DNA from 2 places in the Fictibacillus sp. UD genome. Region 1 is predicted to be linked to the other one. Evidence: a T-box and tRNA genes for the amino acid it is inferred to sense, from the RefSeq annotation. Region 1 holds a T-box; the other holds one or more tRNA genes.

The links. A T-box is a leader RNA that pairs with one kind of tRNA and senses whether it is charged. The one in region 1 lies ahead of alaS (alanine--tRNA ligase), so its partner is inferred to be a tRNA-Ala.
Region 2: it has a tRNA-Ala gene. The T-box ahead of alaS (alanine--tRNA ligase) is inferred to sense a tRNA for this amino acid. The anticodon was not compared.

Annotation. Positions count from the first base shown of each region.
Region 1 covers NZ_JARUHH010000001.1:319,738-336,653, forward strand. Annotated here, with positions in the region: gene aspS (aspartate--tRNA ligase) at 1-1,354, shown strand, start outside; RNA gene ssrS (6S RNA) at 1,446-1,626, shown strand; gene P8610_RS01600 (tRNA threonylcarbamoyladenosine dehydratase) at 1,741-2,508, shown strand; gene P8610_RS01605 (RsfA family transcriptional regulator) at 2,803-3,654, opposite strand; gene P8610_RS01610 (AAA family ATPase) at 3,816-5,150, opposite strand; gene P8610_RS01615 (YczE/YyaS/YitT family protein) at 5,307-6,017, shown strand; gene cymR (cysteine metabolism transcriptional regulator CymR) at 5,950-6,369, shown strand; gene P8610_RS01625 (cysteine desulfurase family protein) at 6,384-7,523, shown strand; gene mnmA (tRNA 2-thiouridine(34) synthase MnmA) at 7,564-8,691, shown strand; gene P8610_RS01635 (tetratricopeptide repeat protein) at 9,054-9,713, shown strand; gene recD2 (SF1B family DNA helicase RecD2) at 9,726-12,059, shown strand; gene P8610_RS01645 (hypothetical protein) at 12,208-12,405, shown strand; gene P8610_RS01650 (DUF3918 domain-containing protein) at 12,437-12,616, shown strand; gene P8610_RS01655 (AI-2E family transporter) at 12,692-13,756, shown strand; T-box leader at 13,784-14,003, shown strand; gene alaS (alanine--tRNA ligase) at 14,323-16,916, shown strand, end outside.
Region 2 covers NZ_JARUHH010000001.1:7,105-24,020, reverse strand. Annotated here, with positions in the region: gene P8610_RS00125 (Fe(3+) ABC transporter substrate-binding protein) at 1-67, opposite strand, end outside; gene P8610_RS00120 (GDSL-type esterase/lipase family protein) at 212-952, opposite strand; gene P8610_RS00115 (hypothetical protein) at 1,027-1,185, opposite strand; gene P8610_RS00110 (TrkA C-terminal domain-containing protein) at 1,322-2,035, shown strand; gene P8610_RS00105 (hypothetical protein) at 2,135-2,362, opposite strand; gene P8610_RS00100 (exonuclease domain-containing protein) at 2,582-3,226, opposite strand; gene P8610_RS00095 (hypothetical protein) at 3,606-4,274, shown strand; gene P8610_RS00090 (YjcZ family sporulation protein) at 4,397-4,567, shown strand; gene nagE (N-acetylglucosamine-specific PTS transporter subunit IIBC) at 4,613-6,019, opposite strand; gene murQ (N-acetylmuramic acid 6-phosphate etherase) at 6,035-6,940, opposite strand; gene P8610_RS00075 (DUF871 domain-containing protein) at 6,952-8,007, opposite strand; gene P8610_RS00070 (PTS transporter subunit EIIC) at 8,025-9,398, opposite strand; gene P8610_RS00065 (GntR family transcriptional regulator) at 9,449-10,168, opposite strand; gene P8610_RS00060 (exo-beta-N-acetylmuramidase NamZ family protein) at 10,426-11,682, opposite strand; gene nagZ (beta-N-acetylhexosaminidase) at 11,698-13,716, opposite strand; tRNA gene P8610_RS00050 (tRNA-Ala) at 14,115-14,190, shown strand; gene P8610_RS00045 (YndM family protein) at 14,233-14,685, opposite strand; gene P8610_RS00040 (sodium:solute symporter family protein) at 14,786-16,384, opposite strand; gene P8610_RS00035 (hypothetical protein) at 16,787-16,916, shown strand, end outside.

The DNA.
Region 1 (16,916 bases):
GATGAAGATGAGACATGAGGTAACTCGCTATATCCGTAACTTCCTTGAGAATGATGAATTTATGGAAATGGAAACACCGATGCTTACGAAGAGCACACCTGAGGGAGCACGTGATTATCTTGTGCCGAGTCGTGTGCATCCAGGAGAATTTTATGCACTACCGCAGTCTCCACAATTATTTAAGCAGCTTTTAATGGTTTCTGGTTTTGAAAAATACTATCAAATCGTTCGCTGTTTTAGAGATGAGGACTTGCGTGCAGACCGCCAGCCGGAATTCACACAAGTCGATATCGAAACTTCTTTTATGGGTCAGGAACCACTCTTATCTATGATGGAAGAGATGATGACTGGGTTATTGGAAAAAGTAAAAGGTGTTGAGATTCCAAAGCCATTCCCAAGAATGACATACAAAGAAGCTATGGACCGCTATGGTTCAGATAAGCCCGACACTCGTTTTGGTTTAGAGCTCATTAACGTTTCTGAAATTGTGAAGGAGTCAGGTTTTAAAGTATTTGCTGCAGCAGTTGAGAACGGCGGGCAAGTTAAAGCGATCAACGTTAAAGGAAAAGCAGCGAGCTATTCCAGAAAAGACATCGACGGACTTACTGAATTTACAGCAGTATACGGAGCAAAAGGTTTAGCTTGGATGAAGGTTGAGGCAGAAGGCTTAAAAGGACCGATCTCTAAATTCTTTAACGAAGAAGATGCAGCAAACCTTACAAGTGCCCTTCATGCAGAAGAAGGAGATTTGCTTTTATTCGTAGCAGATAAGCCTTCAGTAGTAGCAGACAGCTTAGGTGCTCTCAGACAAAAATTAGCGAAAGACCTGGATCTGATTGATCAATCAAAATTCAATTTCTTATGGGTCGTTGATTTCCCGCTTGTGGAGTACGATGAAGATGCAGATCGCTTTGTTGCTCTTCACCATCCATTTACAATGCCAAAGACAGAAGATCTTCATTTAATGGATTCGAACCCTGCTGAAGTAAGAGCTCAAGCATATGATTTAGTTCTTAACGGTTATGAGTTAGGCGGCGGATCACAGCGTATCTATCAGCGTGATGTTCAAGAAAAAATGTTTAAAACATTAGGGTTCACTGAGGAAGCGGCACGTGAAGAGTTTGGCTTCCTTTTAGAAGCTTTTGAATATGGAACACCTCCGCATGGCGGAATTGCTTTAGGGCTGGATCGTATGGTAATGCTATTAGCTGGCAGAACTAATTTAAGAGATACGATTGCATTTCCGAAAACTGCTTCTGCTTCATGCTTGCTGACCAACGCACCATCAAAGGTGAATGAAAAGCAATTAGATGAACTTCACTTATCGGTTAAAATGAAGCAAGAGACCAAGTAAATGAATATTTAGAAAAATACGAATTGTTTTTTACAGAGACACATTTTGTCTTGTATTTGATATCTTCGTATGATAGTATGAATTTAAGCGATGGGTCCTATGGTGACCGTTAACAACCCGAAAGTTTTGAGCCAACATTAAGTACTAGGGAGTTTGTGTTTTCTCACAGCGTCCATGCCCTGAGAGATAGGGGACGGACAAAATGCGAAACAGGACACCCACCTGCGAGAGCAGGTTCAAAACTAAGGGAAAACGGCATTTTTGGGGCTCATTTTTTTGTGCGAAAAAAACCAAGTAAGCATATTGATTTTGTTTCCAAAAGTGGATATGCTGATAAAGATGCATTTTCTTTATATATGTGCACGCTGAAAGGAGATTTCGTTAGTATGCTTTATCAATTTTCAAGAAATGAACTTGCGATCGGAAAAGATGGAATCGATGTTCTGAAAAACTCAACTGTTGCTGTTCTAGGAATCGGCGGAGTAGGTTCTTTTTCAGCTGAAGCTCTTGCGCGTTCAGGAGTCGGCCGTTTGATCCTTATCGATAAAGATGACGTTGATATCACAAATGTGAATCGTCAAATACATGCTCTAGTTACGACTGTTGGTCAACCAAAAGTAGATCTGATGAAAGAAAGAATCGCACTTATTAATCCTGATTGTGAAGTTATCGCTCTTAAGATGTTCTATACAGAAGAAACGTATGAACAGATCTTTGAATATGGACTGGATTTTGTAGTTGATGCATCAGATACGATCTCCTATAAGATACATCTCATGAAGGAATGTTTGAACCGCAACATCCCTATCATCTCAAGCATGGGTGTTGCGAACAAACTAGATCCGACGCGTCTTCAAATTGTTGACATTTCAAAGACAAGTTATGACCCAATTGCTAAGGTTATCCGTCAGCGTTTAAGAAAAGAAGGGATTACAAAAGGAATTCCGGTTGTTTTCTCAGATGAAAAACCAGTACAAATTCGCGAAGAAATCCGCAAAGAGATTGTACCTGAGAACGCACCTGGCATACGTAAAGCTAAAATGCCGCCTTCTTCTAACGCTTTTGTTCCGTCCGTATCAGGACTGTATATGGCTGGATATGTGATCAATAATATTATTGAGAAAAATAACATTAAGATTGAAAGAATTCGATAAATGCTAGAGGAAAAGGTTCTGTCTCAGTTGGGTCAGGGCCTTTTTTTTATTTGTATGCGAGATTTTAGTTAACAAAATACTTTTAATTACTTAAAGGTGAATCATCATGGACACCTCATTTATTTTTTACGAGGTAATCTCAATTAATTCCAAGGTAACTGCAATTAATTCCGCTTATAGCTTCAATAATTCCGCGTATAAAATTTTTTATCCGATTTTCAATAAATATCCACAAACTTAAACGAAAAAATGACTCACCCGGGCTCAGTTGCACCCTTGTGAGTCATTTAAACGTTATTTTGCTAGTTTTTCCAGATTTCCGTTCTTATCCATACGGAAGCTTACGTTTGGATTTGTTTCCTCATCTTGAAACAGCACCATTTTTCTTGCTCGATCCATAATTTGTATAAGAGCTTGATAATCTTCCTGAACCGTTTGATGCTCTTTTTCAAGAACGGCAAGCTGTTCTTTCATCACTTTATTTTGCTGCAGCAATTCGTTCATCTGCAGTCGCAGTTCCATATTTTCCTGAACAAGTTTACCGCTTGCCATTCCGTTTCGTTTTAATCCGTTTAGGAAATCTATCACTTCATCTAGTGTAACTCCATCTCTATTACTAGGTTGTGGCTGGCGATTAGAGTACGAAACTGGCGATGCTGCTGGTGTATTAGAAACTTCAGAAACTGGCGGCGCATCAGCTGCTGGCTGCTGAACATAGCTCGCTGGAGTATGAGCTGCAGGTGTTGCTGCAGACGTTGAAGCTGCAGTGTTATTATCATACGTATATGGTGTCTTAAAAAACTCTTCAGGATGATAGGTTTCATCATCATGCATCTGTGGTGTTTGAACCTGCTGAATTGGCTGAACAGGCTTTGCTGCAGGCTTAGGCTGCTGTTGTTGCGATCTTGCCAACGCACGCTGACGCTCTTTTCTTTGCTTTTTAGCAATCTTTAAAGCTTGTTCGTATTTTTTTCTAACGATCGCATTCCATCGAAAGCCAACGGCTGCACTCGTTCGTTCTAATTTATCTCCAACCTCTTCAAAAGCATGCAACTGCGTACTGCCTTCACGGACATGGCGCAAAACCGTTTCGGCCAGCAATAGATCGTCTTCTTCTGACCATGCGTCCTGTCTGATTTTTGACACGGTAATCCTCTCCTTAGCTACAAAAATATTCATTTACTATTTACATGTTTACCAATGAGAGAGAATCCTATACACAGAAGCAGAGAAATTTTGCTAGTTTGATAAGTTAGAACAGCTCATATTGCAGTCAGAATAAGAAAACCGTTAAAAGTCTCATAGATTTACTGTCCTTTTTTCTTTCGTTCATTGAAGTAGTCGAGACGTTTTTTTATATTTTTTTCAAACCCACGTTCAGTAGGTTCATAAAAAGTCTTGCCTTGCAGATGACGCGGCAAATATTCCTGCGGTACATATCCATCTTCAAAGTGATGAGGATATTTATAGTCTTCACCGTGCTTCAATTCTTTTGCCCCTTTATAATGAGCATCACGCAGGTGGATTGGAACAAGGCCTGTTTTTTCTTTTTTTACAGCGTCAAGTGCTTTATCGATTCCTGTTATCACTTTATTGCTTTTTGGAGCAGTTGCTAAATAAAGTGTTGCTTCCGCAAGCGGGATACGTGCTTCAGGCATTCCTGTAAAATCTGCCGCATAGCTTGCAGCATGGGCAACCAACAATGCGTTAGGGTCAGCTAATCCGATATCTTCAGCAGCATGCACAAGCAGACGGCGTGCAATAAATCGCGGATCTTCTCCTGCATAAATCATTTTAGCAAGCCAGTAGAGAGCGGCATCTGGATCAGAACCGCGGATGCTTTTGATAAAAGCAGAGACTGTATCATAGTGGTTGTCTCCTTTTTTATCATATTGAAGCACTCTTTGCTGTATGGATTCTTCAGCGATCTCAAGTGTGATATTGATGGTGCCATCCTTATCTGGTTTCGTGGTCAATACAGCAAGTTCCACCGCATTAAGTGCTGTTCTTGCATCACCGTTCGCAATAGAAACGATATGATTTTGAGCATCTTTTTCCATGTTGATCGGATGCTTACCGTATCCTCTTTCTTTATCAGAAAGAGCTTGATCGATGACTTTCGCGATATGCTCGTCAGTTAGCGGTTCAAAGCGAAACAATCGTGATCTTGATAAGAGAGCGGGATTGATCTCGAACATCGGACTTTCTGTTGTTGCACCTATTAAAATAACACTGCCATCTTCTACATAAGGAAGAAGAGCGTCCTGCTGGCTTTTGTTGAAGCGGTGAATTTCATCGATAAAGAGCACCGTCTTCTTCTCCTCTAACAAAAGCCGTTCCCTTGCTGCTCCCATAATCACTTTTAAGTCTGCCACTCCTGAAGTAACGGCATTTAACTGCTCAAACCATGCTGATGTTGAGTTCGCGATAATTTTAGCTAAAGTGGTCTTGCCTGTTCCAGGAGGTCCGAAAAAGATCATGGGAGTAAGCTGATCCGCTTCGATTGCCCGCCTTAATAGCTTTCCTTCTCCTGCAATATGTTCTTGGCCGATGAACTCCCCAATCTTTCTAGGACGCATGCGGTTAGCAAGAGGTCTCTTTAAGGAGTGAGAGCTTTCGTCTTTATAAGAAAACAAGTCCATTGATATTTCACCCTTCCGTACACTTGTTCTAGTCGTCATATGACAATACTATACAACAGTACGTCATGCAAGGTGAAATCATTTCATGCTATAATAAGCTTTAGATTTATGAAAAGTAGTAAGATCAGACAACTTAATAGGGAAGGATTTTGCATAGTGAAAGACCAAAAACATTCAAGATGGAACAAATTTTTGTTTCAGTGGTCTGTGTTTTTTGTGGGACTGTTTATTATGGCCTTCGGAATAGCTCTTATGATCAAGGCGAACTTAGGAAGCGCTCCATGGGATGTACTTCATATCGGTTTGTTTTCACAGTTCGGGTTATCGATAGGAACGTGGTCGATCATTATGGGCTTTTTCGTTATTTTAGCAACATCATTATTAACCAAAAAGATGCCTCAGTCTGGTGCTTTTTTAAATATGGTGTCTGTTGGCTTGTTTATTGATTTTTATTTATGGCTGCCTTTTTTCCATGATCCTATAACGTGGGTTGGAAAATGGCTTTTCCTTATAATTGGAATCCTGATATTAGGCTTTGGCATCGGACTCTATATTTCATCAGAGTGCGGAGCTGGACCGAGAGATAGTTTAATGCTCGCTCTTACCGAGAGATCAGGTATGAAAGTTTCAAACATTCGTCTATTTATGGAACTCATCGTTCTTTTCTTTGGATGGATGTTAAAAGGACCGATTTCATTCGGAACCATTATTTTTTGTGTAACAATTGGAGCAATCGTAGGCAGAACCCTTCCGTATTGCCAAAAGTTAGTGAAGTTTGTATTAGAACGGAGTGAACAATTTGAAAATATCAACAAAGGGCCGGTACGGATTAACCATCATGATGGCATTAGCAAAGAGATCAGGTGAGGGTCCTATCGCGTTAAAATTAATCGCAAAAGAATATAGTCTTTCTGAACACTATCTGGAGCAGCTTATTGCACCTCTCAGAAATGCAGGTCTTGTTAAGAGTATAAGAGGTGCTTACGGAGGTTATATTTTAGCTAAAGAAGCTTCAACGATTACAGCTGGAGACATCATTCGAGTTCTCGAAGGACCGATCTCTCCAGTAGAAGTAATGGACGATGAAGAACCGGCTAAACGCAACCTATGGATTAAAATCCGTGATGCAGTAAAAGACGTATTAGATTCTACAACACTCGAAGATTTAGCGAATTATGAAGACGAGGGCGGACAGGACGCTTACATGTTTTATATATAGGAAGGAATGGAGTAATGAAAAACGTATATTTAGATCACGCTGCAACATCTCCTGTACATCCTGAAGTGGTTGAAGAGATGATTCCGTATCTTACCGAACATTTTGGAAATCCTTCAAGTATTCATCAATTCGGCAGACGAGTTCGTAAAGTACTTGATGATGCAAGAGCGGCCATTGCAGAATCGATTGGTGCGTCCAGAAATGAAATCATTTTTACAAGCGGTGGTACGGAAAGTGATAACCTTGCAATATTAGGTGTCGCTTCTGCTTTGCAAGGTAAAGGGAAACATCTTATAACAACTCATATTGAACACCATGCAGTTCTTCATACTTTTCATGAACTTGAAAAGAGAGGCTTTGATGTGACCTACTTACCGGTTGATGAAAACGGACAAATCTCTCTTGAGGAGCTGCAGGAAGAAATAAGAAATGATACGATTTTAGCTTCTATTATGTTTTGTAACAACGAAACAGGTACATTACAGGATATTGAGTCGATCGGCAACGTATTAAAAGAAAATGGGATCATTTTTCATACGGACGCTGTTCAGGCATATGGGCTTGTATCAATTGACGTTAAGAAATTGAGCATTGATCTCTTAAGTGCTTCTGGTCATAAAATCAACAGTCCAAAAGGCACTGGTTTTCTTTATGTAAAAGAAGGCACTCCATTTATTCCACAAGGTTTCGGAGGAGAGCAAGAGCGAAAACGCCGTGCAGGAACAGAAAACGTAGCAGGAATTCGAGCTCTTCATAAAGCCGCTGTTCTTGCTGAAGCAGAGCGCAAAGATCGTTATGCTCAATATCAAAAATATAAGGAAACAATGAAAAAGATTTGGGATCAAGAGGGAATTTCTTATGTCGTAAACGGAAGTGAGAAAAGTACACTTCCACATATACTCAACGTTAGTTTTTCTGGAGTAAAAACAGAAGTTCTTCTAGTTAATCTAGATTTAGCGGGAATAGCTGCATCAAGCGGATCGGCTTGTACAGCAGGTTCGCATGAGCCTTCGCATGTATTAGCAGCGATGTTTGGAGAAGTTGAACGGACAAAGTCATCGGTTCGATTCAGCTTCGGATACGGCAATAATCTGGAAGATATTGAGTATGCGGCTATCGAGACAGCAAAAATCGTGAAACGTTTAACAAAATAAGTTACAATGTTTGTCATATGAAAGAAATGAGGTGGACAGTATGCAAACGGAATTAAACAAAAAGGCACCTCAAGATACACGAGTAGTTATTGGAATGAGCGGCGGTGTTGATTCTTCAGTTGCCGCACTTTTATTAAAAGAGCAAGGCTATGACGTTATCGGAATCTTTATGAAAAACTGGGATGATACCGATGAAAACGGCGTCTGCACAGCAACAGAAGATTACAACGATGTGATAGCGGTCTGTAACCAGATCGGCATTCCATATTACGCGGTGAATTTTGAAAAAGAATACTGGGACAAGGTATTCACGTACTTTTTGGAAGAATATAAAGCAGGAAGAACGCCTAATCCTGATGTAATGTGCAACAAGGAGATCAAATTCAAAGCATTCCTTGAGCACGCTATGAATTTAGGTGCAGATTATGTAGCGACAGGCCATTACGCACGTGTGGCTGAAATAGATGGTGAAGTAAAAATGCTTCGCGGTGTTGATGAAAATAAGGACCAAACGTATTTCCTTAACCAGCTTTCACAAGATCAGCTTAAAAGAGTTCTGTTCCCGATCGGTGAGTTAAAGAAGCCTGAGATTCGCAAGATTGCTGAGGAAGCGGGACTTGCCACTGCCAAGAAAAAAGATTCCACTGGCATTTGTTTTATTGGAGAAAGAGACTTCAAAGAATTCTTAAGTCAGTATCTACCTGCAAAACCTGGTGAGATGCAAACGTTTGAAGGCGAAGTGAAGGGCAAGCATGACGGGTTAATGTACCATACGATTGGGCAGCGTCACGGCCTCGGTATTGGTGGAAGCGGAGATCCATGGTTTGTTGTCGGGAAGAATTTGAAAGACAATGTGCTGTACGTTGAACAAGGATTCCATAATGACAAACTTTACTCAGACAGCTTGAAGGCAGTAAAATCGAGTTTTGTTTCGGATAAACCTGTACCTTCTGAATTCAAATGTACAGCAAAGTTCAGATACCGCCAGCCTGACATGGGGGTAACTGTTCATGTGATGGAAGACGAAACTCTTCATGTCGTTTTTGATGAACCGCAGCGCGCGATTACTCCCGGACAAGCTGTTGTATTTTATGACGGCGATGTTTGCTTAGGCGGAGCAACGATCGATACAGTGTACAAGAACGATAAACCAATCACGTATTTATAAGAATGATAAAAAACTGGCTCAAAAGGTATAATGACCTTTCTTAGCCAGTTTTTTTGGCTTTATTAAGGATTTAAAGGGCATTAGACTTTCTTTTTATAAGCAAAGTGTTGGTGGTGCTCGTGCAGCGGCATAACTATGCTCGCTGCATGAGCGATTCCAGAGATTTATGAGCGATTCCAGAGATTTATGAGCGATTCCAGAGATTTATGAGCGATTCCAGAGATTTATGAGCGATTCCAGAGATTTATAAGCGATTCCAGAGATTTTTCTAAACCCATCACGCCAAAGCATCCAGAAAAACTATGCGTCATCCAGCACGATTTGTTATACTTTTGAAGGAAATCAAAAGTGGGGGAATACAGATGGAACCTTCAAAAGGTCTTGAATATTTAAAAAAAGGGAAGTTTGAGGAAGCGGCAAAAAGCCTCGAAGCAATGATTGAAGCCGATCCTCAAAATCCAGTTCATTATATTAACTTTGGAAATCTGCTTTCTGCAGTTCATGAACATGAAAAGGCAATTCAATTTTTTGATAAAGCCTTGTCGCTTGATGAAAGTGCTGCAGCAGCATTGTATGGTGCGGGTATTGCTTGCTATCATTTAGAGGAATTTGCCAAAGCGGCAAAACTTTTTCAAGAAGCCATAAAAGGCGGTATGCAAGATAGCGATACTCACTTCATGACAGGTATGTCTTTCGTTTCGCTCGGTGAGAACAAGCTGGCTTTTCCATACTTGATGAGAGCGACGGAACTTAACAACGAAGATCAAGAAGCACTGTTTCAGTTTGGTCTGTGTCTAGCGAGAACTGGTGATATCCAATCAGCTTTAAACACGTTTGAAAAAGTTGTACAGGTTGATAAAAACCATGCAGATGCATGGTACAACTTAGGCGTTACACTTAGTTATTTTGACCGAAACGATGAAGCGCTTCAAGCCTTTAAAAAAGCGCTCGACATTCAACCTGACCATTATTTAGCAGGGAACGGAAAAAGAAATATCGAAAGTAAGAATACAAACCATTAAAGGGGGTGCTTTATGGCACAGCAGCCTTCCTTTCATTTAGACGACGATGAAACACAAGAAACGTCCCGATTTATAAAAGGTACGTTGATTGCTACTGTTTATCATCAATCGGAAAGCCTCTACACCGTTGCACGAATTAGGGTGAAAGAGACAAATGAAAATTATAACGAAAAAGAAGTCATGGTTACGGGAATTCTTCCGCCTTTACGAGAAGATGAACTGTATTTATTTTATGGCAAATTTAAAGATCATCCGAAATACGGTAAGCAATATGAAGTCGAATTTTTTCAGAAAGAGATGCCGCAATCAAAAGAAGCAATGGTTCAATATCTCTCCAGTGATTTGTTTAAAGGAATCGGAAAGAAGACGGCAGAACATATTGTTGAAGTAATGGGCAATGATGCGATCACCAAACTGTTGGAGTCTCCGGAATACATTAGCCAAATTCCAAAGTTAACAGAAGAACAGGCTAAAAACTTACAGGAATCACTTTTGCAGAACAGAGGATTAGATCAAGTGATGATGGCGGTCCAGCCCTATGGAATTGGCCCTCAGCTCGCTATGAAGATTTTTCAAACGTATCAGGATGAGTCGGTTACTGTCATCAAAAAAGAGCCTTATCGCTTGATTGAAGATGTTTCTGGAATTGGATTTCATCGTGCTGATGAAATCGCAAAGGGAAATGGTATGCAAGTCAATCATCCAAAACGAATACAAGCTGCTTGTCAGTTCGTGCTTCGTGATCAAGGTACAGATCTCGGGCACTCGTATTTGCCGATGGAAGAACTGTTAGAGGGTGTGAGAAAGCTTTTAGCAGATGGAAAGAACACTGTCGATGAGATGAGTATTTTTAGAGAGATTCAAGATATGGAGACCGAACAGCGTTTGATTGTAAAAGAAAATGTTGTATATTTGCCAACCCTATATTTCGCAGAGCGTGGATTTGCTCAAAAGATGAATCAATTATTACATACTCAGCCAAACGATTATCACATTGAAGATGAAAAATTGGAATCTGAGCTATCAGCTCTTGAAAAAAGACTCAACATGAAATATGCAAACAGTCAAAAAGAGGCTATTAAAAAGGCACTAACCTCTTCATTAATGGTGCTCACTGGTGGGCCAGGCACGGGTAAGACCACCGTTATCAAGGGAATCGTTGAACTTTATAGCGAGATTCATGGTGTGAGTTTGAACCCTGATGATTACAGAGGAAAAAAAGAACCTTTCCCTGTTTTACTCGTTGCGCCAACAGGCCGTGCCGCAAAGCGAATGACAGAATCAACGGGAATACCGGCGCATACCATCCATCGTTTATTAGGGTGGAAAGGCGGCGGGAATTTTGAAAAGAATGAAGATGAACCCATAGAAGGGAAGCTATTGATCGTTGATGAAATGTCGATGGTCGATATTTGGCTTGCTCATTCCTTATCGAAAGCACTGCCGCAGCATATCCAGATTATTTTTGTAGGTGATGAAGATCAGCTGCCATCTGTTGGGCCAGGTCAAGTATTAAAAGACCTGCTTCAATCCGAACATATTCCACATACACGATTAGTGGATATTTACAGGCAAGCTGAAGGGTCATCCATTATACGATTAGCTCATGAAATGAAAAATGGAAAAGTACCTGATGATCTCCTGATCCCTCAAAGCGACAGACGGTTTTTTCCATGTTCTGGTGAACAAGTTTTTCAAGCGATTCTTCAAGTTTGTGAAAATGCGATAAAAAAAGGATACACTTCAAGAGATATTCAAGTATTAGCTCCTATGTATAAAGGGTCAGTGGGTATCGACCGATTGAATGTTGAGCTTCAGCGCCTTTTTAATCCTGAGAAACCAAAACAGCGTCAACTGCAAGTAGCTGATGTTTTTTACCGAAAAGGAGATAAAGTTCTTCAGCTTGTCAATCAGCCAGAGGATCAGGTTTTCAATGGTGACATTGGTGAGATCGTAGCTGTTATTTATGCCAGAGAGAATACGGAAAAAGAAGACCAGATTGTAATCAGCTTTGACGAAATCGAAGTAACGTATAAAAGAAGTGAATTTAATCATTTCACACATGCTTTTTGCTGTTCGATCCATAAGTCACAGGGAAGTGAATATCCGATCGTGGTTCTTCCGGTTTTAAAGAGCTATTATAGGATGTTAAAGCGCAACTTGCTTTATACAGCAATAACAAGAAGTAAAGAGTACTTAATTCTATGTGGGGAACAAGAAGCTTTTACTTGGGCAGTTCAGCGCTCAGATGAATTGGAAAGATTCTCAGGATTGAAACTTCGTCTTCAAGAAACGCAGTTGGAAAAAGATTTAATGAATGAGACCCTTCTAAACGAAACAAACTAGAAATGTTCGGGAGATGTAATTTGTCATCTCGTCGGACATTTCTTTTTTATTTCTATGATTCATGATTCTTCAAAACCAATAATTGCGTATATTTTCTCTGTATTCAGGACACCCTTGTAAAAGTAAAATTTTAAAGGAGCGAGAGCAAGTGGAATGTCCGAACTGCAGTAGAAAAGATATTGGGAAAATCGGTGTAAACCAGTATTATTGCTGGAACTGTTTTATTGAGCTTTCCATTGTTAAAGGAAGACTGTCCCTTCATCAAGTGGAAGAAGACGGCTCTCTAACTTCACTAGATGATTTATTTGAAGATCAAGATCTGACTTATAGAGAAAGCACATCATAATTGTAAAACTCTAATGTCGAGGTGATACAGCATGAGCAGGACGATGAGTTCTCTTTTCGCACTTGGTATTGGAGCGGCAACATATGCGATGAGAAACAAGAGGATGTCTAGAATGTCTAAAATGAACGTCAATTTTTCCGATATCGGTGATCTTTGGACATCAAGACGGGTAAAAAGAATCCGCAAAAGAGTCGCAAAAGCTATTTATTAAAGTACGTAAGCCCCGTCTCAAACAAGGACGGGGTTTTTTAAAGAAAAGGGTGAGTGTATGACAAGAGACAGTAGAATGAAGTGGGTTTACAGACTGACCCTTTCTTTATTATTGTTTTTATGTTTGTTTCTTTTAATGAAACTTTACCCTCTGTACGAACCATTATGGAAAGCTATAAAAGGAATATTCCTGCCCTTTTTTCTAGCTGCTCTTATTACATATCTGCTGCATCCTGTCGTTGAATACGTGCATGAAAAAGGGCTGCCTCGATTTGTTGCGATCTTAAGCATCTATCTCTTGTTCTTTGGAGGATTAGGGTACGCAGCTGTTAAAGGGTTTCCTTACTTTATTGTGCAGATGAAACAGCTGTTAGAAAATGTGCCTGCCCTTGCAGAAGATTACAAAGACCTTTTATATAAAGTTGATAAAGGAACTTCGGCACTTCCACATTCTGTTCATTTAAAAATCGAAAATTACATTGGGAAAATGGAGACTAACGCTCAAAATATTTTGACCAATGCAATCTTTTCTTTGCGGAAAATTGTAGATTACTTCTTTGTGATTATCGTTGTTCCATTTTTAGTGTTTTATTTTCTAAATGATTTTGAGAAACTAAAAAAAGCACTTTGGTTTATTACGCCAAGAAAATACCGAAATGAAGGCAAGCACTTGATAAAAGATATCGATCAATCCCTTGGAGGGTATATAAGAGGGCAGTTATTTGTTGGAGCCATTTTAGGGGCAGCAGCGATGGTAGCTCTGTGGTTTGTGGGTATGCCATATCCCATCCTATTAGGTCTTGTTATTGCGATAACAGACATCATTCCGTACTTTGGTCCGATCTTAGGTGCCATTCCAGTCATCCTGATTGCCTTAACGATATCTTGGAAGATGGTCTGGATAACTGTTGGAATCATGCTTGTTTTACAGTTCATCGAAGGCAATATTTTAGGCCCTTTTATCGTAGGACGAAATCTTCATATCCATCCCGTTTTTATTATCTTTTCTCTATTGCTTGGAGGAGAGCTTGCAGGAGTGCCCGGAATGATTCTTGCCGTTCCTATTTTTAGTGTGATTAAAGTGGTTGTCATTCATATTAGGGAACATCGGCTCAGACATCCGATTGACAAGTCAGAATAAATAAACGTATACTAACGCTAGAAGATAAAAAAATCGCTGAAAGAGATAAGTACGTTTTAGACCTTCCAAAAGAGAGAAACATCCACCGGCTGAAAGATGTTTTAGGAAGAAGGAAAACGGAAAGCTACTCTGGAGTGCAGAAGAAAAATCTGCCGTTATGCCGCGTTAAGGCTTAATCAAGGTGATATGCTTTCAAATGCATATAACCAGGGTGGTACCGCGTGAATTCAAAACTCTCGTCCCTGTTTTTTTACAGGGATGGGAGTTTTTTTGTTTTGGTTGGTTTTGTACCAAACTCCAACAACAAGGTGATGAAGTCAATGCGCTCTTTTTATCAAAAAGTTGTAGCTTTTAATTTTGTCTTCTATGATTGTTGATTGGAGTGTAAGGTGCGAGACTCCTGCGGGACAGGCGGGCAGGTGAGACACTTAAGAGTGAAACGTACGAATGTGGCTCACCGCCTGCCCCGCGGAAAGCGAGCAGCCTTGAACGGAAATCAATCACTTTCAAAAGCAACAAAGCTTGCAAAAACAGCCTATCCAAAAATGCAAAGGAGAATGAATACCATGAAAAATTTGACTTCAGCTCAAGTCAGACAAATGTTTCTTGATTTTTTCCAGGAAAAGGGCCACCGTGTGGAGCCGAGTGCATCACTTGTTCCCCATGAAGATCCAACATTACTTTGGATTAACAGTGGTGTTGCGACACTTAAAAAATACTTTGATGGCCGGGTAATTCCTGAGAATCCGCGTATTACAAACGCGCAAAAATCAATTCGTACGAACGATATCGAGAATGTAGGTATAACAGCAAGACATCATACGTTCTTTGAGATGCTTGGAAATTTCTCTATCGGTGATTATTTCAAAGTAGAAGCAATCCTTTGGGCATGGGAGTTTTTAACGAGTGAAGATTGGATCGGCTTTGATCCTGAAAAGCTTTCCGTAACAATTCACCCTGAAGATGATGAAGCGTTTGACATTTGGACGAAGCAAGTGGGATTGCCAGAAGAGCGCATCATTCGTTTAGAGGGGAACTTCTGGGATATCGGTGAGGGCCCTAGTGGACCAAACACTGAGATCTTCTATGACCGCGGTGAATCTTATGGTAACGATACATCTGATCCTGAACTATATCCAGGCGGTGAGAACGATCGATATCTTGAAGTGTGGAACCTTGTGTTTTCCCAGTTCAACCACAATCCAGATGGAACGTACACGCCGCTTCCTAAGAAAAACATTGATACAGGAATGGGCCTTGAAAGAATGGTTTCTGTTATTCAAGATACAAAAACAAACTTTGAGACCGACCTTTTCATGCCGATCATCAAGGAAACAGAGAGACTTTCAGATACGTCTTACGGTTTAAATACAGAAACAGATACGGCGTTTAAAGTTATCGCCGACCACGTACGTACAGTTAGTTTTGCGATTGGTGACAGCGCACTTCCTTCGAATGAAGGAAGAGGATATATCCTTCGACGATTGATCAGAAGAGCTATCCGTTTTGCAAAAAAGATCAATATTAATAAACCGTTCATGTACGAATTAGTGCCGACAGTTGCTGATATCATGGTTGATTTTTATCCGGAAGTAAAAGAGAAAGTTCCTTTTATCCAAAAAGTCGTGAAGACAGAAGAAGAAAGATTCCATGAAACGATCAATGAAGGTCTTGCTATCTTAGAAGACGTAATGGCTAAAGAGAAGGCTGAAGGAAAATCTGTTATCTCTGGAAAAGACGCATTTAAACTATATGATACGTTTGGTTTTCCGTTCGAGCTTACTCAAGAGTATGCTGCTGAAAATGGAATGGATGTCGATTTAGAAGGTTTTGAAAATGAGATGAAAGCACAGCGTGAACGTGCACGTGCTGCAAGGCAAGAAGTGGACAGCATGCAAGTACAAGGCGGAGTACTTTCTGACATCACAGTAAAAAGTGAATTCTCTGGGTATGATCACTTATCAGGAGAAGCTAAAATTCTTGAAGTCCTTCAAAACGGTGAGCGTGTTGCAATGGTAGCAGCAGGAGAAGAAGCTCAAGTTATATTGGATGTTACACCTTTCTATGCAGAAAGCGGTGGTCAGATAGCTGACCAAGGTACCATTACAGGTAAAGAAGTGGAACTTAAAGTAAAAGATGTTCAAAAGGCTCCAAACGGACAAAACCTTCACACGGTAGTCGTTAACAAAGGTGTTCTTGAAAATAACATAGAAGTTACGGTTCAGGTTGATCCAGAAACTCGTGCAAAAATTGTTAAGAATCATACCGCTACACATCTGCTTCATCAAGCATTAAAAGATGTATTAGGAACGCATGTTAACCAAGCAGGATCACTTGTTCAAGAAGGACGTCTGCGATTTGACTTTACACATTTCGGAAGTATTTCTCCAGAAGAGCTTGAAAAGATCGAGGAGATTGTTAATGAAAAGGTTTGGGCTAACATTCCTGTAGATAAGATGGTTAAAAACATCAATGAAGCAAAGGCTATGGGAGCAATGGCTTTATTTGGCGAAAAATATGGTGAGACTGTTCGTGTTGTAAAAGTGGGAGACTATAGCTTAGAACTTTGCGGTGGGTGCCACGTGAACAATACGGCAGAGATCGGATTGTTTAAGATCGTTTCAGAATCAGGAATTGGAGCGGGAACTCGCCGTATTGAAGCTGTTACAGGAGAAAATGCATACCGCCTGATGAACGGTCAAGTTCAACTCTTGAAAGACACAGCTTCAAAATTAAAAACAAACTTAAAAGATGTTCCTCAGCGTATTGATGCACTAAACGAACAGATTCGTGAACTGCAAAAAGAAAAAGAATCTCTTGCTGCGAAAATTGGAAACATGGAAGCAGGCAGTCTTGTTGATGAAGTTCAGACAATTAATGGCGTTTCTGTAATCGCGAAGAAAGTTAACGGTATGGATATGAACGGACTTCGCACAATTGTGGATGACTTAAAGAATAAAATCCAAAGCGGAGTTGTCATTTTAGGGGCAGAAAATGCTGGAAAAGTGAATATTGTAGCTGGAGTGACAAAAGATTTAGTATCAAAAGGGTACCATGCGGGTAATCTTGTAAAAGAAGTTGCAGTTCGCTGCGGCGGAGGCGGCGGAGGCCGTCCTGATATGGCTCAAGCAGGCGGAAAAGATCCAGAAAAGCTGCAAGA
Region 2 (16,916 bases), 310 kb from region 1:
AGCCGGCCATAATCACAGCTGCTAGTAGAACAATAATAAATGTTGTGAATAATTTCTTCTTCTGCATTTTCTTCTTGCTCCCTCTATGTATAAATTAATTGAAAACGATTATCAACTTCAATTCTAATTATAATGATAATCATTCTCAAGTCAATGGTCTTTTGAAATAAAATTAAAAAAACCTCCAAGAAGTGATTCACTTCTTTGGAGGCTATTCTTGATTTAAAGGTTTCCACTGGCTGTAAACCCAATTCCCCAGCTTATTATATCCCCTGCGGTTAGGATGCAATGAATCAGAAAAATACATGTCTTTTTCAACGTTTTCGTAGAGTTCATAAGTTGAGATGTACTTAGTAAGTGTGCTCTCATTGCTTACTTCAATGATTGCTTCATTCCAAGATTGAATGCTATCAGAAGCAGTTGGGTCATAGGCTTTACCAAAGTAAGGATTGTACAGTCCTAGCACATAGACGGGGGCAAACGAGTTATTTTCTCTCACAACAGTCAAGGTTTTGCTCAAATTGTTTCTTAATTTTTCTTTCCCGAGCAGAAGCGGCTGTTGTGGGAGCTGACGAAAGTTCCAGCCTGCAGCATGTCTAAAGTCATTGGTTCCTATGAATACAAACACATGATCAGCTTGCTTTAACGCTTTTAGCACAACACCATTTTCAAGTTGTTTTAATAATTGATCTGAACGCTGACCGCTAATTCCGAAATTATTAACGATAACATTTCGGCCTGTTTGTTTTTGAATATTTCTTTTAACAATGCCTATATAACCTGTTTTAGACGGATCTCCAACACCGTAAGTCAACGAGTCTCCAAGAGCAACAATCTTAATTGTTTTTGTCTCACTCGCAACTTCTGTTTTACCGAAGTTCTGAAAGACGATAAATAGAAGTATAGCAAGAGCTGCTCCGCCAATTAGCCATTTCTTTGATACTTTCCGCACAACATATCCTCGATTCTAGTTATTGTTATCTTACTTTTTACCATAACGAGGGAAAATATCAAGTAATGAATGTGCTATTTGATTCGATAATCTTCTGATGTAAGAGATGAGTCTTCCCAAAGGTTTTCTTGGTCATACTGGTACGAGTCTTTTTTAACAAAAGAATGAATGAGTAGTGCTACACCTCCGCACAATAGGCTTGCTGGTATTAAAGTAATAAGGAAACCAGTCATCTTCATCCCCTCCTGTACAAAACTATATGAGGAGGAGATCACGATTATGAAACAGAGAAATATTTAATAATTTATCTATTACTTATAGAAATTAAGGGTATAAAGGTAAAAGAAGAATTTAAACGGAGGTGCCTTTGTGGGATTTATATTCACGCTACTATATTTTGCAATTATCGCTATTGTAATTGAAATTAATGTACTGCTCTTTACCCTTACCGGTTTAAAAAAAGAAATTGCCCGCTTTCAGGTAATCTCAATGTTTACTGCTACTGGATTCACAACAGGTGAATCGGAGTTAATCTTAGAACATCCTATCCGAAGACGATTAAGCACTTTTCTTATCTTATTCGGTGTTTTTTCACTTGCCGTCATTATCTCGTCTATCAGCAATATCCTATCCGATGAGTTTAAATCAATTGAGCTTGGAATTATTATTTTAATCCTGATCGGGCTTTACCTTATTTTAAGCATGCCTAAACTTAAGAACTTTATGAAGAAGTCGTTTGATAAACATATGCAAAAGAATTACAACTTATCTGATCTGCCACTGCGTGACGTGATGTATTTTGAAGAAGATGATGTTGTAATAGAGCTGCCCATACATAAAGGGTCTTCTATTATTGGAAAGATGTTGAAGGATGTAATTGAAAAGGATAAAGACTTACTCGTGTTATTTATTAAACGTGGTGATGTAACACTTAGAAAGGATAGCTACACGACAGAGATCCAAGAAGGAGATATGATTTTTCTTTATGGCCACCAGCATTCCCTTCAAGAACAATTTAAAGATGAAATGGAGGAAATGAAAAAGAGTAAAGAAAAAAAACAATCAAACAGTAGCCATTTTTAGCTACTGTTTTTTTTTTGCACTACCCCCTAATAAAGAATTGAGGGTTCGAAAATAACTTTTGGGTATAAAAAAAAGAACCTCTTCTATAGAGATTCTGCATTAACCCACTTCTCTAACTTTTTCAGGGACAAAGGACAGTAACAAAGAAATGATATTGTTAATTTGTTCAGGAGTAATATGTATACCATCGTTTGCTAATAGTTCTTCTTTAAGTTTGATAATTGAATCCACTTCTTCAAGTGTTGCATCTGCCAAGCGATAATCTATCGTATTCAATAATTCCAATAATTGATTGTTTTTATTAGTTATGTAGTATGTAGTATCCACTAATAAACACCCCCCACTACCATTATTATCGAAACTAAGGTCATTTTCCTACAAAAACAATTCGTCAAATGACGACATATCTTACTTTTTATGGATTATACCCTATAATGCCTACCTGTTTTTGTCGAAGAATATCGAAATAACAGGAACAAAGTCCTATTTTAGTTATTTGTGTTATCTTCTATTCATGAAAGGTTTACATATAAAAGTAAAAATACTTTAGTTAAATAACTTTGATAAGGAAGCAAATGGCGATACGCTTTCTTCTGCTTTTGTTTTGTACACCAGTTTTTCTGGTTCGAAAAGCTTAGACTCTAAGTATGAGGTAGGATTTTTTACAATCTCAATCTGTTTATGAATCCTCTTAAGAATCCTGCCTGTATTAATAGCATCATCTAAAGCTCTGTGCTTCGAACCTTCATATGAGAGCTCCATTGTAAGAAGTGCACGGGACAAGCCATATCGAAACCCTTTTTCACTATCGTGAAGCAAACTAAAATGAAATTGCAGATCATTATGGTTTATGATCCAATCGGTTTCTGTTTGGTGAAACGTTGAATCCGTAATAAGTGCCCATTTATCTTCTGGTCCCCAAGAACATAGATAATACTCCTCAAGCCCAATCCACGATTTGAAATTTTCTATTGCTTCTGTATAAACGGGAGCAGAAATTAAATCTTTTTTTGTTATTCCCGTTAAATTCGTTATTCTTGAATTCAGCTTATCCATTTTTGGCTGGACAAACGATTGAAAAGTATCAAGTATTGTCAGCTCTCCATTAACTTCTGTCATTCGTACAGCACCGATCTCAATGATCTCAGATAATCGGTTAGTCATTTCTAGATCATAAACAATATATTGCATCCCTTTCACACCTGCCCTTCATCATTGACGTCTTCATTTGGGTATCTACCATATATTGTAGATGATTTATTAACAAAATGAAATATTACAAAAGGTCTTACTTAATATGTCATTTTGACAGGGTGTTACAATTATAGAGATTAGGGTTTTCTTTGGGCTACTCTATTCTCCCGTGGAAACGAGCAGTCTGGAAAGGAAAAAAGTTTACTCAAACTACCTTACTTTATTTTATGAAATGAATCAGCATAGATGTCAGTCTAATCGTAAAGAGCTATAAGTTTCTTAATCTGCCATACTTTTCATTTTCAATTTCTGCATTCTTTTGTTAACATTGTTAGTGTCTATTTAACTATATGAATTACATAATGAGGGATTATCAATGAAAAAAGTATTACTATTAATTCTTATAATTGGCTTGTTTACTATTACTGCTTGCTCAAAAGATACTAAACAAAATGAACAAGGTGCTTCAGAAACCCAAACTGAAAATAATAACGAAAAAGCCACCGATTCATCAACTACTGGTCAAGACGAAGAAGATACAAAAGCGACAGAAACAGCAGCAACAGAAGATGAGAGCACTGAAGTTGCTGATGAAGAAAATGCAGATACAAATGAAAAAGATTATTTAACTGACAATTACGAATTTGTAGCAAGTGAACTCACGAACCTTTCTGAACAGCAAATAAGCGATAAATGGGGAGAACCCTCTCGATCAGAAGAAATTCAGTATCGTTATTCTGGCACTACTCAATTCGTACCTGCAGTTGTACGTTATTATCAAAACGAGAAATACGCGGTTACATTTGTTGAAGGAAAAGCTGCCCGTTTAGTCTATTCCGTAATTGATGAGGAAATTCTGTTTACGGATGATGAAAAATTAAGAGCTCTAGAACTTGCCGGACTTCCAACAGATGTGGAAGAAACAACAGACACTGATACGGCATTTGTTTACAACGATCTTGGAAATGTATATGAAGTAACCATGTTTTCAAAAGGGGAATTTGTAGATTACTTATATATCATTTTAGATGAAGCTTACAAATAAAACCTTAGATGACAACTCCTCGAAATGAGGCGTTTATCACCGTTTCTATGCTTATCCATTTTGCATAAAATGGAGTGAGGAGAGAAATCGGCTTCTCATAGTGCAAGAAGAGGAGTGAAACCATGTCATCGAGAAAGTACTGTTCTGATAGCTTTACGCTTTATGTGGTACTATTCGTGCTGCTCATTATTGTCGGAGCCATTTCGTTTAGCGGAGACTGCTGTGTTTATTCTTATCCGTGTTCATACGGATTCTCAGCAAACGCACCCATAAATGGTTATTGGAACGCGTAAAAATAAGAACCCCATTTCCTGCAAAGAAAATGGGGTTCTCTTTTTTTATAGCTTCTCTCTCATGCTGTCTGCAATCGGTTCAACCTCAGAGCCTACTACTACCTGTATATTTTGGTTATTAAGCTTAATAAGACCTTTGGATCCAGCTTTTCTAAGAGCATCTTCATCTACTCTCGAAAGATCTTTAATCTGGACTCTCAGTCTAGTAATACAGTTTTCAAGCAGGACTATATTTTCTTTGCCACCGAGTGCATTTAAATAGGCTGCAGCCGCTGCTTCGTACTTTTCATTACTTGTAGAGGTTGCAGCTGCCTCAGATACAATAGTTTCTTCATCTTCTCTACCTGGTGTTTTCAAATCTAGTTTTACGATTAAATAACGAAAGATGCTGTAGTAAACTACAAAATACACTGCTCCAATCGGTAAGAGCAACCAACCGTTCTGTGCTTTTCCAATATTTAAGAAATAATCAATCGCTCCTGCTGAAAACGTAAATCCATGATGGATATCAAACAATACAGCAACTGACATAGAAGCTGCAGTTAGTACAGCGTGAATCACATAAAGCAGTGGTGATAAAAACATGAAAGCAAATTCAATCGGTTCTGTGATACCTGTAACGAATGACGTAAGCGCCATACTTCCAAGCATCCCCGCAACTGCTTTTTTACGATGTTTTTTCGCTGCATGAATCATAGCAAAACAAGCGGCAGGCAACCCAAACATCATAACAGGGAAGAACCCAGCCATATAGAAACCAGCTTTCGGATCATCCGCAAAGAATCTTGCCAAATCTCCAGTTACTGCCTTTCCGTTTTCTCCTGTAAACTCTCCAAATACAAACCATAAAAAGCTGTTAAGTACGTGATGCAAACCTAATGGGATCAATAAGCGGTTAAAGAAACCGAATATACCAGCACCAATGGCACCTGCACTCGTAATCCAAGTACCAACGTTCTCTAAGCCCATTTGAATGTAAGGCCAGATGAATCCAAAAACAAGGGCTAACAACACCATCGTACCTGCAGTCACGATTGGTACAAATCGTTTGCCGCCAAAGAACGATAACCATTCTGGAAGTTTCGTATTATAAAATCTATTGTATAAGAGCCCTGCTACAACCCCGGCTAGAATCCCTCCGAGCACCGACATATCAAAGTTGCCTTTATACGCTAAATTCTCAACTGCAAATGCTTTAGCCCCTTCTGTTAAAACAAAATAACCGATAGCACCTGCAAGACCCGCTGCCCCACTACCGTCTTTAGCTAGACCAACAGCTACCCCAATGGCAAAAATCAATGCTAAGTGACCGAAAATCGCATTACCTGCTGCAGCCAAAAAAGGAATACCCAGTAAATCATCTTGACCGAAACGCAGAATGAGTCCCGCTGCTGGAAGAACAGCAATCGGAAGCATAAGCGCACGGCCGATGCGCTGCAAGAATCCTAACATAATAATCTACCCCTCTCATTTTTTAGTGAACATGCGTATTGCTTCTTTTAATTTGCCATCATGTTGATCTAGATACGGTTTTGCGTCATTTGGAGCGACTCCTGTTATTAACTGAAAAATCGCAGCCTTGGTGTTGCCTCCCTGATTGAGCAATGCTTCTTCTGCTTCTTTTTCTGACGCACCCGTAGCTTCCACGATTATATTTTTTGCTCGCTGTCTCAATTTTTCATTTGTAGGTTGAACGTCCACCATCAAATTGCTGTAAACTTTTCCCCACCTAATCATACTAGCTGTACTAATCATATTTAAAACAAGCTTTTGAGCCGTTCCAGCCTTCATACGTGTAGATCCTGTAACAACTTCTGGCCCTGTTATAATAGGAATACTAATATCTGCAAGCTTCTCCATAGGTGAATTTGCAGCACAAACAAGAGCAGCCGTGAATGCACCTTGTGATTTTGAATAACCCATTGCACCCAAGCAATAAGGCGTTCGGCCAGATGCAGCAATCGCTACAACAACATCTTTATTCGTAAGTTTCAGTTTTTGAAGATCGGATTTACCCAATTCTGGATCATCTTCTGCTCCTTCAATAGCATGTTGAAGAGCATAATCACCACCTGCAATCACACCGACTACTAAATTGGGATCTGTTCCATAGGTTGGCGGGCACTCTGAAGCATCTAACACACCTAATCTCCCGCTTGTTCCTGCCCCGATATAGATAAGCCGACCTCCATTTTCGAAAGCTTTAACTACTTTTTCTGCTACTTTACTAATTTCAGTTAAGACAGGAGTAATACAACTGACGACTCCAAGATCGGCTTCGTGTATTTTTCGGATCACTTCTAGTGTTGAAAGTTCATCAATGTTTACTGTGTCTGGATTCCTTTTCTCTGTAGCCAATTTGGTTAAGTCCATCATGATCTCCTTTAGTATGGTTGATTTAAAAGGACAAACTTCTGCCCGCTTCCCACGTACTCTAATAATGGCATGCTCTCTTTCCGTACCATTCCAACTACATTCATCTTTGGATTGGCGGGCAAATTCTCCAAACATATTTGCAGTTCACCGGCATACCTGCCATATAATTTGTTATCTATCGTGATTGTGCCCTTTGTGAAAGAGGTTAAATTATGAATCTCTTGAATCAGTTGAGAAGGCTCAGTTCTAGATTCAACTGAACGGATCACGTATTGTGCGGCATCCATTCTATTCGTATGAACCGTGTTATAGAGGTGCTCGTATTCATTGTTAAAATCTACATAGAGAGGAACTGCACCATCCATTAAGTAGCCGAAAGTCTTCAAAGTCTGGTCAGTCAGATTTAAATCTCCCACACAAATCTTGTCTGTACTCAGTTCGCCGAGTTCAAGTGCTGCATGTACAGGTGTTAAAAATCTATGATTCTCAATCGTAGGAAGTCCTTCATGCAACGGTCCGCGTAATGAATCATCCCCTTTAATAAAACCCATTGTTTTTATTCCGTAACGGTGGAACAATTCATTGCGTGTTTTTACTGAGTGACTTGAAATGCCTGTGTATGGTTTCGGATAAAAGTTATGCCAAGCTTCTGTTTGATTCACTTGAAGTCCCGCGTCTACTAATTCCTTAAGCTGTTCTTCATCAATGGTACTCGCGTTCAATCCAATTTTAAGAGAATGGGACAGCCAAGCAATCTGCTTGGCTGTAAATCCATAATCCATCCTGATTCCTGTGATTCCCCAGTCTTTTAAAGAAGGCAGTTCAGAAAACGCTAATCCCAACCGTTCAAGGGAAGCTGGAGAAACATCTGCCATCACATCCATATGAAAACTTTGCGCTATATTGCCTAACCACTTTACTTGTTTAATAAAATCTACATCACTTTCTTCTGGAATATGAAGAGAAGTAAAGATGTACTGAAAACCGTTTTTAGCGGCCTTTTCGATCCATTGTTTATTGAAAGTATCTGATTCGCTTAGATAAATTGAAATGCCATAACACAAAGAGCGTTCACTCCTGTTTAAATGTCTTTTGCCATGCTCTCTTTAAACCCAAATGTCCATGTGAACAAGAAACCAAAGATATAAGCGATGACTAAACCTACTAAATATAGAACCATTTCATTCGGATTAACTAAGAATACGAGTGGGATACCAGAAACACCAATTGCAATTGTCGCAACTTCATAGAATGCCTGGAATGCCCCACCTACTGCAGCTCCTAGACACGCCGTTAAGAACGGACGACCGAGCGGCAATGTAACCCCAAAGATTAACGGCTCACCAATTCCCAGCATACCTACAGGAAGTCCGCCTTTAATAACTTTGCGAAGCCTTTGATTTTTTGTTTTGAAATAGATGGCAAATGCAGCACCAACTTGACCTGCTCCACCCATTGCTAAAATTGGCAACAGTGGATCGTCACCGATCGTATTGATTAGTTCCATGTGTACTGGTGTAAGGCCTTGATGAAGTCCTGTTACAACTAGTGGTAAGAATGTACCTGCTAAAATAAGTCCAGAGAAAATACCGCCAATATCAATTAAGTTTAATAATCCTTTTGTGATGAGGTCAGATAAGAAACCACCAACCGGCTGAAGAACGAATAACGTTGCAAAACCTGTTATCAGGAGTGCAAGTGTAGGTGTTACGATAATATCAATAGAAGGATGAACAAATTTTCGAATTCTTTTTTCCAGGAATGCAATGAGAACAGCAGCAAGCATGACCCCAATTAAACCGCCACGTCCTACAACGAGTGGATCACCAAAAAGTGTAATGTTTGCTAGACCTGGGTTAATGATTAAAATACCGGCTGCACCACCTAGTGCAGGGGTTCCACCAAACTCTTTGGCTGTATTAATACCAACAAATACTGCTAAGTAACTGAAGACACCCCAGCCGATTAACCCTAGCATTTTAATTATTGCAGACTCAGGGTCCGCTTCCATTCTAATCGCAACGTTTGTGATTCCAGCAATCAAACCTGAAGCAACAATCGCAGGAATTAACGGAATGAAGATACTAGCAATCTTACGTAAAAATTGTTTAAAAGGAGTTGCGTTTTTCTTGTTAATTGCATCTTTATTCATGCGTGCCATCTGCTCAAGATCCATCGGGTTTGTTTCATCAACAGATTCGATGTTCATACCCGTTTCTTCGCTCATCGCTAGTGTCACACGGTTTACAATTCCAGGTCCGACAATAATCTGTAAGGTATCATCTTCTACAACACCCAAGACACCATCCACATCTTTTAACCCTTTTAAATCTGCTTTTGACGGGTCATGTAAATTCACACGTATTCTCGTCATACAATGCATCAATGACTGGATGTTTGATGAACCTCCAAGTTTTTCAATGATGCTATGAGCCATTTGCTGCTCTTTCCCCATTATCCTTCCCCCTCTTAGTAAACGCTTTCATTTTTATATAAAACGCTTCATTAGCGTTTCATATCGATCATAAATTTGTATCGGTCACCTCTATAAACTGAATGTACTAACTCCAAAGGCATTCCATTCGTTAAAAAGGTTTGTCTTTCAATGAGAAGTACAGGTGCACCTTTCGTTATCTCAAGTATTTCACTTTCAGCATCACGTGCAATCGATGCTTCTAAGCTTTGTGTCGCATAATCAATTTCGAAGCCAGCACTTTCTACCTGTGAATACAGTGAGCCTTCTTTTATATGATTTTCTTGCAGATATAGAAGATGAACAGGAACAAATGTGGTTTCGAATGCCATTGGAATATCATTTGCAAGGCGAACCCGTTTGATCTCATAGACTTCTTGGTGTTCCGAAATTTCTAAAGCCATTGCAAGTCTTTGATTGGCCTTAATGGTGTGAAAGGATACAAGTTTTGATGCTGGCCGATATCCCCGCGACCTCATATCTTCTGTAAAACTAGTAAGTCCCAGGAGCTTCTGCTCGATTTTTTTAGCAGATACAAATGTCCCTTTTCCTTTTCGGCGTGTTAAGTATCCATCATTCACAAGATTGTTTATCGCTTGACGGACAGTCATTCGGCTAACTTCATAGTTTTCAGCAAACTCTCGTTCGGAAGAAATCATCGTTCCAGTTATCCATTCTCCCTTATCAATCTTTTGTTTAATAGCTTCTTCAATCTGAAAATAAAGAGGCATTGGTGATTTTTTATCAATCATAAAAATGGTTCAACTCTCCTTACCTAAAAAGATTCCATGCACCTTCCACTGTTTAAACAAACATCTTCCATCCTGTTGGAATCCTGAAGTGCTTTTAATCTTTGCAGTTGCATCCTAATGTAATGACGTGTTTCATGTCCACTCTCCCTTATTACTTTATGCCAAGCGTATCATTGTTATAACTAGTTGTCTATACCAGTCAGAAAATTCAAATAAAATAAGCTAAGGCTAAAGAATACAGCCTTAGCTCTCTAAGATTAGTACATTAAATATTGTGCTCTTAATTCCTTAAATTCCTCAAGTTCATCATTGTAACGGGAGACGATTTCATCAACACTGCGCCCTGATTCAATATAGTCTCTTACCCATCCATTTCCAACTAAAAGGTCAAAGAAAGAAATTCCTTTGCTGTCTTCTGCGCGGAATTGAAAATCATTCGGGTATAGATCATGAATCGCTTTAACTAAAGTGATTCCAGTTAGGACCGGTTGGAATAACTGACCATCCGTTACATGAATTTCTACACCATGAGATAGCTTCCCAGCGTGTTTTGAAGATGCAGGTATAAAGGATGCTGAACGAAACTTCACTCCAGGTAATGCCTCATCGTTCAGTTTCTTCGCTAATTCATCACCATTAATAAATGGAGCGCCAATTAACTCAAATGGTTTCGTCGTTCCTCTTCCCTCTGAAACATTCGTTCCTTCAATAAGCGCACTTCCTGGATAAACAAGTGCTGTATCTTTTGTAGGCATGTTTGGAGAAGGGAGTACCCATTCTAATCCGCTATCTTCATATGCCCAAGATCGTTTCCAGCCTTTCATTTCTACTACCTTTAAATCAGCTCCAATGCCAAATTCTTCGTTAAACAAGTTGGCCAATTCTCCTACAGTCATTCCGTGTCTTAGTGGAATCGGATATAATCCTACAAACGAGGAATAAGCCTGATCTAACACAGGACCTTCAACTTGTTCACCGCCAAGAGGATTCGGACGGTCTAAGACAACAAAAGGAATGTTGTTCTCTTTCGCTGCTTCCATCGCATAAGCCATCGTGTAAATGTATGTGTAGAATCGAGTTCCAACATCTTGAATATCAAACACGAGAACATCAATTCCTTCAAGCATCTCAGGAGTAGGTTTCTTTGTCGCTCCGTATAAGCTATATACAGGAAGACCAGTTTTGGAATCCGTGTAAAACTCAACATATTGACCAGCTTGTGCACTCCCTCTCACTCCATGTTCAGGGCCATACAATGCTTTCAACTCAATGTCAGGATGGTTGTATAGAACATCAACAATGCTGTTTAAGCTGCGGTCAATTCCTGTAGGATTCGTTATCAAACCTACATTTTTACCTTTTAGAACACTCATCTCCTGATCTAACAGTCTCTCAAAACCCGTTTTAAAGTTCTGTCTATGCTCGAAACTGTTATTATTATTCGTAGCTTGAGCACCCGGAAGTACGAAAGAAAACATCAGCAACAACGTTAAAAAGATTCCCCATTTTTTCATCTTCTTCTCCCCTTTTTAGTAGCTTAATCCATGACCAAATGGATAGAGAACACTATTTGCATCTTTAAAAATGGTAATCGGCAATTTCCCTGACGGGTTGTTCATGCCGAAGATCGTTTCTGCTGCAGCTCTAAAGCTAGCATCTCTAAAGCTGTATTGAGTGATATAAGCTGATATTTCAGGAAATGCCATAATATCGTAAGGATTTCTAATACCTACTGCGATTGTTTTTTCTGGAACTGCACTGATCACTTGATTCACCATCTGCATTTGAGAAGAAGATGGCAAGCGTCCAGAAACGTTAAACGTATATGTTCCGAGCACGACTAAATCAGCATTCCGTACTTTTTGCATTTGTTCTTGTGTTAAAGGCTGACCCGTTTTAATCAATTCAACTGATGAATGATGAGTAGACAAAGCTTGGTGAAGATTTTCGCTGTATGTGTTCCCCACTACTACAATGGATTTCTTTTCAGATTTGTTAACCGGCAGTATACCATCGTTTTTAACTAGCGTAATTGATTTTCTAGCCACTTCATTCTCTAAATCTTTATGGACTTTATTTCCTACTACTTCTTCAGCATGTGTGATTTTCTCATCTATTGGTGTTTCACTGACTTGTTTATAAATACCGCGTTTTGCTTTTAGCGTTAACAAGCGTTCAACAGATTCATTTATTCTTTCTTCTGTAATCTCACCTTTTTCAACAGCTTTGTATAAACCGTTAGCTACTTCTTCTAATCCAACAGGCATTAAGATGATGTCTGTACCCGCATTAACAGCACGAATTACCGCATCAACTGCGCCGAAATGGTCAGCGATTGCTTTCATATTTAATGCATCAGTAGAAATTACACCTTCAAATCCCATTTCTTTTCTCATTAAATTTGTTAATACCTCATGTGACAAAGTGGCAGGAAGAGCGATTTCAGTGCCATCCTTTTTAGAGATAACAGTGGTTGGGTCAATTTTCGGGAAAGTAACATGAGCCGTCATGATAGCATCAATCCCTTGATCCATTGCCTGCTGAAAAGGATAGAGTTCTACTTCCAACAACCTTTCTTTATCATGAGGAACAGAAGGTAGTCCTAAATGTGAATCTACCGCTGTATCACCATGCCCTGGAAAATGTTTAGCAGTCGCAGCCATTCCTGCACTTTGCAATCCCTTCGTATAAGAAGTTCCCAAGTCAGCAACAAGCTGAGGATCTCCACCAAATGATCGAACGCCGATAACCGGATTGTCAGGATTATTGTTTACATCTAATACAGGAGCTAGGTTCATGTTTATTCCAAGTGAGTGAAGCTCAGAGCCAATAGCATGTCCGACAGATTCCGCCAGTTCTGTTGATCTTGTAGCACCAAGCGCCATATTTCCTGGGAAATCGGTACCACTCTGCAAACGTGTCACAATTCCGCCTTCTTGGTCGATTGATATCAATAATCCGTAGTCTTCGTTAGCCATTTTATACGCATCAACTAGTCTAGTTGTTTGTTCGGTAGTCACTACATTCTCACGGAAAAGGATGACTCCACCAAGATGATATTTTTTCACGAGTTCTCTGATTTCATCATTCATTTCTGTTACGTTTTTTCCGTTCCACGTACGAAAATCAGGCATTAACATTTGTCCGATCTTTTCCTTCACAGACATCGATGCAATAGCTTTTGAAATAAGGTCGTATTTTGCACCTTCTTGCTTTATTAAATTTGCTTCTCCATCTTTCACATGAATTCCAATTCTGTCGAAAGATTTGCCATCTGTTACGACAATAAATGTTCTGCCATTCTTTCCACTTAGACTTACTACACCGTCATTATTAACGGAAGCTACAGTCTTGTTTAATGAACTCCATTTCAGGTTTTTTGTTACTTCAACATACGTTCCATCTTCACTTGCCCATAATGAGGTTAAATCGATGGAATCTTCCGAGATCACTTCAATAAGTTGCGGCATGTTTTGAGCAATGATTAATTCTGTTTCACCGTTCTGTTTGGCTAAAACAGAATTAGCTTTACCCAATCCTGCAAACATTGGGATGATTAACAAAGCAACTAATAAAAGATGACGAAACTTTATAATCTTCAATATTCATACCTCCTTTTATTTTTGGTAGCGCTTTCTTTCTTTGTCACTTTTCGGTAGAAAAAGTGCGGTTCCTGTCGTAAGGGGACAAAACAGAACTTAAGTCCTTCAGCCTTCTAGGACTAGTTGTCTATACCAGTTCTAAAGTGTATATTTTCAGGTATAAAAGACTTATATAAAAAAGCTTCATCCACTCTTGGACAAAGCTTACACACATTTATTTATATATGAAGAAAACGATCTTATTTCATTGTTTGAGTATAGGAAGTTTATTATGCAGATTTATCCATAAAATGCTTGCTCCATCTTTGGTTAAGCTATATAATTTTCTATGTCAGTAACAATTTGGGGGCTTAGCTCAGCTGGGAGAGCGTTTGGCTGGCAGCCAAAAGGTCAGCGGTTCGATCCCGCTAGTCTCCACCATACATAACCATAAAAACCCTTGAGGAATCAAGGGTTTTGTTTTTATTCATCTTTATTCTTTTTCCCTCTTGGATCTTGTTCCTCTGCAAATTCCGTTGCATATCGGAAGCCTGGTCTAAATCTTCTATGCTGTCTTTGATTTTTCTCCGTTCCTTTTATATGTTTAAGTAAGTATTGATGAACAAATACTTCTGTAGCGGTAATGATACCAGCTGATATCACACTTCCCCATGCAATTTGCAGATATCCATCTAATAAAATCGATCCAAATATCCAAACCACTGTATATGCCAATATAAACTCAGCCATTAAGGTGTTTGTTTTTCCGATACGGGGCAATAGAATCCGATCCGCAATGATATAAGTAATAACTGTTGTTGTTACAGCGAATGATACAATATCACTTATGGTTGCGTCGAAAAATAAATCTAAACCTATCCAGAAAGCGATTAGGCACACAATGAATTTCATGATGATGACTTTTGCTTGTTCCATAAAAAAACCTCCTTCTTCTGTTCTTAGTTTGCAACAAAAAAAGAAGGTTCATACTACATATGTAAGACGACCCCTTACATTTTGCAATGGATCTATTAGATTACTCCGAAACAGCTGGCACAATTGTTCCTTTTTCTGTTTGTTTTTTCACACTTGTACTTTTATCGAGCAAGCTGACAATGACAAAGACAGCAGCGGATAAAGGCAGGGCGTAGAACAAAGGATCGATGTGGGTCCAAGGAAAAGGAAGTACAGTTACCTTACCGATCAAAGCTTGAGATAAGCCAATCGCTGCAGCTTCTTTTAGATGTAAGAACAAGAATCCGATGATACTCACTGTAAAACCTGTAATCATGCTAGCAGTTGCAGCTGCTTTCGTTGCTCTTTTCCAATATAGTGCTCCAATAAGTGCTGGCAAGAATCCTGCAGCACAAATACCAAACCAAAAAGCAGTCGCTTGAGCAATAATTCCTGCCGGTAGTAAATAGGCTAAGATGACAGCCGCGATCACACCAACAACTACTCCGATTCTTGAAGGGTTAAGCTTAGATCCGAAAAGAGATTGAACACCAAGAGTCTTTAATATATCTTGGCCGAAAGCTGTTGCTTGAACGTGAATTAATGAACTGATTGTTGATATAGTGGCTGATAATAACGTTAAAGTAAAAAGATAAATAAACCAGTCAGGCATGAGCTGATTAATGAAAATCGGTATGATCAGATCAACATTTCCTTTAGCCGCAGTTAATGCAATTCCACCTGTATTTTCATAAAAGTACAGGTTGCTTAGTGGTCCGATTACAAATGCAGCACCTGTCATAAAGAAGATAAAGATTCCACCCACTAAAACCGAGCGATACAAAGCTCTGTCATCTTTTACGGTCATACATCTCATGGCAAGCTGAGGTTGCGCAAGAACACCTACGCCTACTCCCATAATGATCGTACTAACAATCGTCCACCAAAGCGGAGAACCAAATTCAGGCATGCTTGTCCAGCCTTGATGTCCTTGGTCAACAAGAGCTTGCGGCACGAGGTCCTTCATTGCACTTAATCCGCTGTGGCCTTCTATGATTCCGCCAACTGCTTGGTACGTTACAAATAAGAAGATAGCCATTCCGATCAACATAACAACTGCACCGAAAGCATCTGTATACATGACGGCCTTGATTCCTCCAGTAACTACATAAATCGCAATAATAGCAGCTAAAAGAATAAGTGCCAGATTGAAATTCATAGACATTGATTCTTGGAGAAAGCGCCCTCCTCCGATTAAAACAATGCTTGTATAAGCCGGCATTAAAATAAATATCATGCTTCCTGAAAAAACGGTAATAAATTTAGAATCATAACGTTTTCCTAAAAGAGTAGGAAACGTGGTAGCATTTAATTCTAATGAAAGCTTCCGAATTTTCGTTCCAAAAATCGCAAAAGCTACAAAGATTCCAAGGACAATATTAAGAAATGCAAGCCATAACAAACTAAATCCATGAGCTGCTGAAACTCCTCCAAATCCAACGATGGCAGAAGTACTTATAAAGGTAGCACCATAAGAAAGCGCCATGACTGCTGGATGAATGTTTCGTCCGCCAACCAAATAATCTGATTCTGTTACGGTCTTTTTGTATCCATAATATGCGAGCCATGACATGATCCCCATATATACAATAAGAATCGGTATTAAGACTGCAAAATTCATTATGAATCATTGCCTCCTTTATTCCACATGATTCCACCAAAAACAACACAGCCAATTGCAGAGATTACAGTAGCGATCCATACGAACGTTATTACACCGTCTTCCATTCCAAGCAAAACAATCTCCTCCTTACGTAATGTGGAAAGCATTATGAGGTTATTCAAGATGCATTTTGTTAGCGCTTACATTTTTATGTAGTTATTCTTTCCTTTCTTCCTCCCTTCAGAAATATTAGCTTATTAATATGTTTTCTTTTTATAAAACAAATCCCCTTTATTATTTAGAATTTTCTATATTTTTTCATCTGTAATATTCGCGAAATGTTTTTGTAACAATTATGAAACCCTTTTGATCATTACCTCGTCTAATAAGTAACAAGATGTATATGAGGGGGAAATAAGATTGAAGAAAAGGAATCGGATGGTGATTTTCGCAACAGCTGCACTATTGACCGTTGTGGTATTCAATTATAACGATTTTGAAAGTAAGGCTACAGCAACTGAGCAAAAGTTAACCATTAAAAACGAAGTAT